DNA from 2 places in the Shewanella sp. SG41-3 genome. Region 1 is predicted to be linked to the other one. Evidence: riboswitches for the same ligand, from Rfam matches in the RefSeq annotation. Region 1 holds a riboswitch; the other holds the start of a gene.

Evidence for each region. Region 1 has a riboswitch for thiamine pyrophosphate ahead of thiC (phosphomethylpyrimidine synthase ThiC). Riboswitches for the same ligand answer to the same signal wherever they lie in the genome.
Region 2: it holds a riboswitch for thiamine pyrophosphate, as region 1 does, so the genes downstream of both, H5164_RS16690 (TonB-dependent receptor) here and thiC (phosphomethylpyrimidine synthase ThiC) in region 1, are expected to answer to the same signal.

Annotation. Positions count from the first base shown of each region.
Region 1 is NZ_JACJFJ010000005.1:60,316-64,139, forward strand. Features, by position in the region: gene H5164_RS11190 (TonB-dependent siderophore receptor) at 1-812, opposite strand, end outside; TPP riboswitch at 1,093-1,192, shown strand; gene thiC (phosphomethylpyrimidine synthase ThiC) at 1,399-3,399, shown strand; gene H5164_RS11200 (bifunctional hydroxymethylpyrimidine kinase/phosphomethylpyrimidine kinase) at 3,405-3,824, shown strand, end outside.
Region 2 is NZ_JACJFJ010000009.1:72,597-76,420, reverse strand. Features, by position in the region: gene H5164_RS16715 (M61 family metallopeptidase) at 1-800, opposite strand, end outside; gene hinT (purine nucleoside phosphoramidase) at 1,005-1,358, shown strand; gene H5164_RS16705 (PaaI family thioesterase) at 1,358-1,867, shown strand; gene H5164_RS16700 (PaaI family thioesterase) at 1,864-2,331, shown strand; gene H5164_RS16695 (YcfL family protein) at 2,394-2,786, shown strand; TPP riboswitch at 2,922-3,029, shown strand; gene H5164_RS16690 (TonB-dependent receptor) at 3,087-3,824, shown strand, end outside.

The sequences.
Region 1 (3,824 bases):
GAACGCTGATAACGCACTAACGCTCCATAGCTGTCATTGTTAGTCATATCCATATATTGGTTAGCGAAACCCTGATAAGGAATATGTTGATGAGTGAGCTTAATGGCTACTTGTTGGGTCTCATCTTGCCAAGCTGCCGTTAGCGCATGGTTTTGAGATTGATATAGGGTGTCGAGTACTTTATCGCCATGACCATCGGTATAACTGTTGGCATCTTCAAATGACCCTTGATAGCTAAAACTTAACGTTTTACTGGCAACGGTGGCATTGACGCCAGCAAGAAAAGCATCATCGGTACTGCGATAACCACTAGAAACATTACCACTGTGCCATGTTACAGCGTCGCTATCAGTGAACAGTGGGTTTAAACTGCTGATTTTTATCACACCAGCAATATTATCACCGCCAGCACTTACCGGAGAGACTCCCGCGACGACTTGCGTTGAACTGATTTGATTTGCAGATACATATGAGAGCGGCGGGTTCATCTGGTTTGCACATGATGAAGTGATGTCACTACCATCAATAAGGATTTTGATCCGATCGCCCATCATGCCGTTTAAGATGGGTAAGGCTGACACACCGCCAGCCTCAGAGAAATCGACGCCTTGCTTTTTTAAGAGGTTTTCAGCCGAACCTAGTAGGTCTTTATGTGTTGTTTGCTGTCCTTGTACTTTGACATGTTCAACACCTTGGCTGTTTTGTATGTCATAAGATTCAGCTCTTACTTGCGGCGTTATGGCCAGTGTTACTGCCAATGCAATTGATGAGTAAGCCCATGGGGCGTTATTCGTTAATTTAATGGTTTGCATTACTTTGTGCGTCAAAGCTATCACCTTTATTGTTTTTTTATAAACCTTTGATGAGTTAATTTCAAAGGAGATTGTTCACCTTAATAAATTATAACCTGCTAATAAATATGAAGAGTGCGACATGATGTCGCACCTTTATAAATATATGCATCAAGTGTTGAGTGAATACGATAGATAAGGGATAAAGCTAAACTAATGCCGGCATGTTAACTCATAGATGTCATAGCAATAGATGATAGTTAGGGCTTGATATTTTGTTTAAAGCTTGCCTATACTGATGCACATCTTGTCGGAGTGCCATTATGGCTGAGACCGTTTATTCGGGATCCGTTGAACCTGATCAGGCTAGAACCTGCGAAGGAAACAAGCGTAATAATCATTATTATTGGGAAGATAATAACGTTTTAACAAGACAGTAAATGGACGTTTACCTCCGAGTTTTTTATCGGTTTATATGTCCAGTTAAGTTATTACTTTAGTATTTTTCTATGTGGTTATTGACGTAAGCGATAGTATTTTTATTGTTTACTGCTGCTATCAACACCTCTCCAGACAAGCAACTCTACTCTTAATAATGAGGTTGCTAATGTCAAATCCAAACCGTCGTCAAACTCGAGCTAATGCTCAACAATTTATTGATACCCTTAAACCGTTACAACATCCTAATTCTGAAAAAGTCTATTTAACGGGTAGTCGTGCAGATATCAACGTTGCTATGCGTCAGGTTAATCAAACTGAAACCGTCATTGGCGGCACCGATGCAAAGCCCATTAAACAAGCCAATCCACCTATCATGGTCTATGACTGTGCTGGCGCTTATTCTGATCCCCTTGCCGAGATTAATGTGCGTCAAGGTTTAGCTAAAATCCGTCAAGCATGGATTGATGAGCGACAAGATACCGAGCAATTAACCGGTGCAAGTTCAGGTTTTACTCAACAGCGACTTGCTGATGATGGCTTAGATCACTTGCGTTTTGATGCCCTAGTTGCGCCGAAGCGAGCCAAGCCGGGCAAATGCGTGACCCAAATGCATTATGCTCGCCAAGGTATTGTTACCCCTGAAATGGAATACATTGCCATTCGTGAAAACATGGCTCGTGCTGAAGTAACTGACACCGTATTGACTCAAAAGGCACCAGGAGAGGCTTTTGGTGCGCATATTGGTCAGCTGATCACTCCTGAGTTTGTCCGCGATGAAGTCGCTCGAGGTCGAGCGATTATCCCACTCAATATTAACCATCCTGAAACCGAACCTATGATTATTGGGCGTAATTTTTTGGTGAAGGTGAATGCCAATATTGGTAATTCGGCGGTGACATCGTCAATTGAAGAAGAAGTGGAAAAACTGGTGTGGTCAACTCGTTGGGGCGCCGATACCGTCATGGACTTATCGACCGGACGTTATATCCATGAAACCCGTGAGTGGCTTATCCGTAATTCGCCTGTGCCAATTGGTACTGTGCCGATTTATCAAGCATTAGAAAAGGTTAATGGCGTTGCCGAAGATCTCAGTTGGGCGGTATTTAGAGATACGCTAATAGAACAAGCCGAGCAGGGAGTAGATTATTTTACCATCCATGCTGGGGTGTTATTGCGTTATGTACCCATGACCGCCAAACGCCTTACCGGTATTGTGTCGCGTGGCGGTTCAATTATGGCTAAGTGGTGTTTAAGCCACCATCAAGAAAGTTTCTTATATGAGCATTTTCGCGATATTTGCCAGATTTGCGCCCAATACGATGTGTCCTTGTCGTTAGGCGATGGTATGCGCCCCGGTTCAATTGCCGATGCCAATGATGAAGCGCAATTTGCAGAATTAGAAACCTTAGGCGAATTGGTTAAAATTGCATGGGAATATGATGTGCAAACCATCATCGAAGGCCCTGGTCATGTGCCAATGCAGTTGATTAAAGTCAATATGGAAAAGCAATTGGCCCTTTGTGACGAAGCGCCTTTTTATACCTTAGGCCCACAAACTACCGATATCGCGCCGGGTTATGATCACTTCACCTCAGGGATTGGCGCTGCCATGATGGCTTGGTATGGCGTGGCGATGTTGTGTTACGTCACCCCCAAAGAACACTTAGGCTTACCTAACAAAGAAGATGTAAAACAAGGCTTAATTGCCTACAAGATTGCAGCTCATGCTGCTGATGTCGCTAAAGGTCATCCAGGTGCACAAGTGCGTGATAATGCGTTATCCAAAGCCCGCTTTGAATTCCGTTGGGAAGATCAATACAACCTAGGCCTTGATCCTGATACCGCTCGTGCTTACCACGACGAATCGTTACCACAAGAATCAGCAAAAGTGGCTCATTTTTGTTCAATGTGTGGGCCTAAATTTTGCTCGATGAAAATAACCCACGAAGTGCGTGAATATGCCGCGAATCTTCAACAAGCAGAAGCACTTAAGATTGAAGTCTCTGCCGCCAGTGCTTATCAAACTCAACCTATGGCTCAAGCCATAAATCCGTCCGAGGCTATGGCGCAAAAGTCGGCTGAGTTTAAAGCGTCGGGATCGGCACTGTATCACGCCGTCAAACCAGCAGCACAAGTTGATACCGACTTAGCGGTAGAGGTTGAATAACTATCATGAATTCATCGACATTTGTCAGTGAATCCATAACGCAAACCCCACCCATTGTCTGGACCATAGCCGGTTCAGACAGTGGTGGTGGTGCGGGGATTCAAGCTGATTTACTCACCATGCAAGACTTGTCATGTCACGGGTGTAGCGTAATAACCACATTAACTGCGCAAAACTCAGTCAGTGTAAGTCTTGTTGAAACCGTTTCTGAATCCATGTTACTGGCTCAGTTGACCAGCTTATGTGCAGATCTGCCGCCGGTAGCGATTAAAATTGGCCTGTTGGCATCCCAAGCACAGGTAAATATATTGGCAGATTGGTTAACTCAGATACGATCTAGACTAATTATGGCTCCTTTTGTGGTGCTTGATCCTGTGATGGTCGCCAGCAGTGGTGCCAGCTTTAATCCTATGGATCTCGATTTT
Region 2 (3,824 bases), on a different contig from region 1:
CGGTAACCTTTATCGACTGGTGCTTCTAATGACTGAGGTAAATCATTACGTGAACACATTAGTGCAGTTGATGCTTTATGCTCTAAGCCACCAAAACCATTGTCTAACACTGTGGTCATAAATACATAGCGTTCAAAAGGAGCTGGCGTGCCAAATAAATTGATTTGGTATTCGCATATGGCTTTAAGATCTTTGGCTAAGCGAGCCATGTTGGCTTTATGCTTACCACTTAATACGATATCGTGAGGCACGCCGGCTGCATAAAATGTCTCTATGGTTAGCTCGCCCATTTCAACCGGATGATCGATTAAGTCGTCATAGTTTTCCGCGCTAAAATCACCAAAGCCGAATTGCTCGCCAGTGGTTCGAGTCATGCTGGTGGCCAAGGTCCAATGGGATAATTCAGCTAGTGCTGGTGTTGCAATTGTGACTCTATGAGATTGAGATTCCAGCCCTTTGGCGGCTAGAAACACACTACTGCCATTGAAGAAGCCATGATTAGTGTCCAAATGTGCAGTGCGGACAGACAAGTCCCAAGCATAAATTTGGTAGCATAAGGTAATATGGCTACCCTGATTATTTAACTGCCAGGTTTGTTTGTCTAATTGAGTAACGAATAGCGGTTGTTGATTTTCTTTAGCATCAATGTCAATTATGTTTTTAGCAAAATCGCGGATCATGTAGCTACCGGGTAGCCAAGCGGGTAAACAAAAAACTTGTGATGGAGATGCTTCAGAGACAGTTAACGTGACTTCAAATAAGTGTGCTTTTGGATCGATCGCATGGATATGGTAATGCATAAAGAATTCCGAATAAGTAGGCGAGTCACAATCAAAACGATTGAGCTATAATCGACAATGCTGCCAAAAATGCCGACGTTAAGCAAACGAATCCCATTTTGAGCAAAAGATTATCCATAATGAGCGGTTTTACTGGAGTGATAGTTCAAAGAATTGATAGTATTATCAAAAGCAACAATGCAGTTATTTAATGAGGGCCCCAAAATGGCTGAAGAAACCATATTTAGCAAAATTATTCGTCGTGAAATTCCAGCGGATATTTTATATCAAGATGATTTAGTTACTGCATTTAGGGATATTGCACCGCAAGCTCCTACCCATATTTTGATTATTCCTAACCATCTAATCGCCACGACTAATGACGTTAAGGCCTCTGATGAACAAGCATTAGGCCGGATGATGACGGTCGCGGCTAAACTTGCTGATGAAGCCGGTATTGCACAAGACGGTTATCGATTAATTATGAATTGTAATAAACACGCTGGCCAAGAGGTTTATCATATCCACATACATCTTTTGGGCGGTAAGCCGTTAGGCCCAATGCTGAGTCGTGACTAATGAAAATCAATAGCGATTTTTTTCCGTTAACGGAAGTGGCCAGTCGATTTGTTAATCAGTTAGCTCAATGCCGCCGTTTAGGGCTTACTGTCCAAGAGGCCAGTGAGCATCACGTGCTTATTGAGCTACCTTACAGCCAAGACATTATTGGTTATCCTGACACTGGGGTGATCCATGGCGGGGTGATTACCACCCTAATAGACACCGCCTGTGGCACGGCAGTGGTATGTGCAATTTTAAAAAAATATCAATCGTTAGAATTGTCACCGACACTGGATTTACGGGTCGATTACATGAAACCTGCTGAGCCGCATAAATCGGTTTATGGGTTTGCAGAATGCTATCGATTATCGCCAAGCGTGGCTTTTACCCGCGCGATAGCTTATCAAGACAGTATTGATGAACCTATTGCTCACGCTGTGGGATCGTTTATGCGCATTAGCCCAGAAATGGTTGGTGAATCGTTTCGGCAAGCATTAATGGGTAATTTGCCGGAGACGAAATCATGAGTGAGCCAAGCAATATCAGTACGCAAACGGGTTTAGATGTTCAAGATGTGGTCAAACGGGCCATAGAGTTAAATGACTATAGTTACCTTCTTGAAAAAGTACCTTACTCACAATTTATAGGTATGTCTGTGGCGCGTTTTGGCGATGAAATGGTATTTAAATTACCCGCTAAAGATGACAATATTGGTAATCCAATATTACCTGCTATTCACGGTGGTGTGCTTGCTGGGTTTATGGAAATGTCAGCTATTGTGCAGTTAATGGTGTTTATGCAAGCTAAGAAAGTGCCTAAAATTGTCGATTTTTCAATTGATTATTTACGCGCAGGTTTGCATCAAGACACCTTTGCTGAATGCAAAATTACTCGCCAAGGTCGTAGAGTAGCAAACGTCAGCATGAACTGTTGGCAAACCAACCGCAAGCAGCTGATTGCGACAGCACGAGCACATTTTCTACTGGATTAGTCATGATGTGCTGCTGTGTTAGAGACAAGTTCAATTGCATCTATTTATTAAGGGAATATTGTATGAAAACATCATTACTATGTCTTATCGCTTCTGCGCTGTTACTTTCGGCTTGTGCGCATAATACTGCGGGTATCTCTGCTAATTCTAGTGGCCAACTTAGGGTTGATAATACCTCATTTGCTCGTGACGTTAACGTGACCGATGTTTCATCACTTATGGTCGCGGACTTAATCAAAGCGTCAGCATTGATTCAAAGCCAATCGAGTACTGATTTGCGTATTCAATACAAATTCACTTGGTTCGATGCGAGTGGATTTACCGTTGAAGATGAAGCAAGCAGCTGGAAATCACTTAAGTTACATGGCAAGCAGCAGTTACAAGTCGGTGCGGTTGCGCCCAATTCGCAAGTCACCCGATTTGAGGTCTATGTGAGGCAAGCATTCTCCAATTAGACTCCATTATCATTAGCTTTAAGCTTATTTATGACAATAATCGATGTGATTGAGTGTGAGGGTTAATTAATTGCATTGTTGAGTTATCAAATTGTGTCACTGCTCGTGTATTCATATTGAAGTTAGTTTATAATCGAGACCGCCAAGGGGTGTTCAGTAAAACCTGAACTGAGATGTCTGTATGACGAACCCTTAGAACCTGATCCGGCTTATACCGGCGTAGGAATGGGCCACACTATAACTCGGTGCACCTCTTATTCGCTACTCTTGCCGGATCTCAAAATTACTATTTGAGGTCCTATGTTCACGAAAAATTCTATTAGATTACACCACACCCCCATTGCCTTAGCGGTGATTACAGCCATAAGCTCACCTATTGCTATGGCTAAAACCGCTGATGTTGAACGCGTAACACCTGAATATGAAAAAATGGAAGTCATTGTCGTTAATGCTGATTTTAGTAATATCAGCCTTGAGAAAATGCCCTCCAGTGTCACCGTTATTGATGCGCAACAATTAGAAGATGAAGGCGCACAGCATTTTGAAGATGTGCTCAATTCGATTGCTAACTTTAATTGGTCTGGTGGTAGCTCTCGACCTAAATACTTCCAAATTCGCGGTGTCGGTGAGCAAGAGCAATATCAAGGTGCACCTAACTCATCAGTTGGTTTTGTGGTCGACGACATCGATTTATCAGGCCTTGGCATGGTATCGAGTATGTACGACATGCAACAGGTTGAAGTGTTACGTGGTCCGCAGGGGACTCAGTATGGTGCCAACGCATTAGCCGGATTAATTTACCTAAAAAGTAACGATCCTACAGAGTCGTTTGAGCATGGCGCAAAAGTCAGCTTAGGTGACGATAACCTGCGCACTCTGTCAGGATTCAGCTCCGGCCCGCTCAATGACTCAGGCAAACTACTCTACCGGGTATCGTTAGAGCAACATAACCAAAATGGTTATCGTGACAACCTTTATCTTAATCGCGACGATACCAATGAGCGTGACGAGTTGACTGCCAGAGCGAAGTTACGTTGG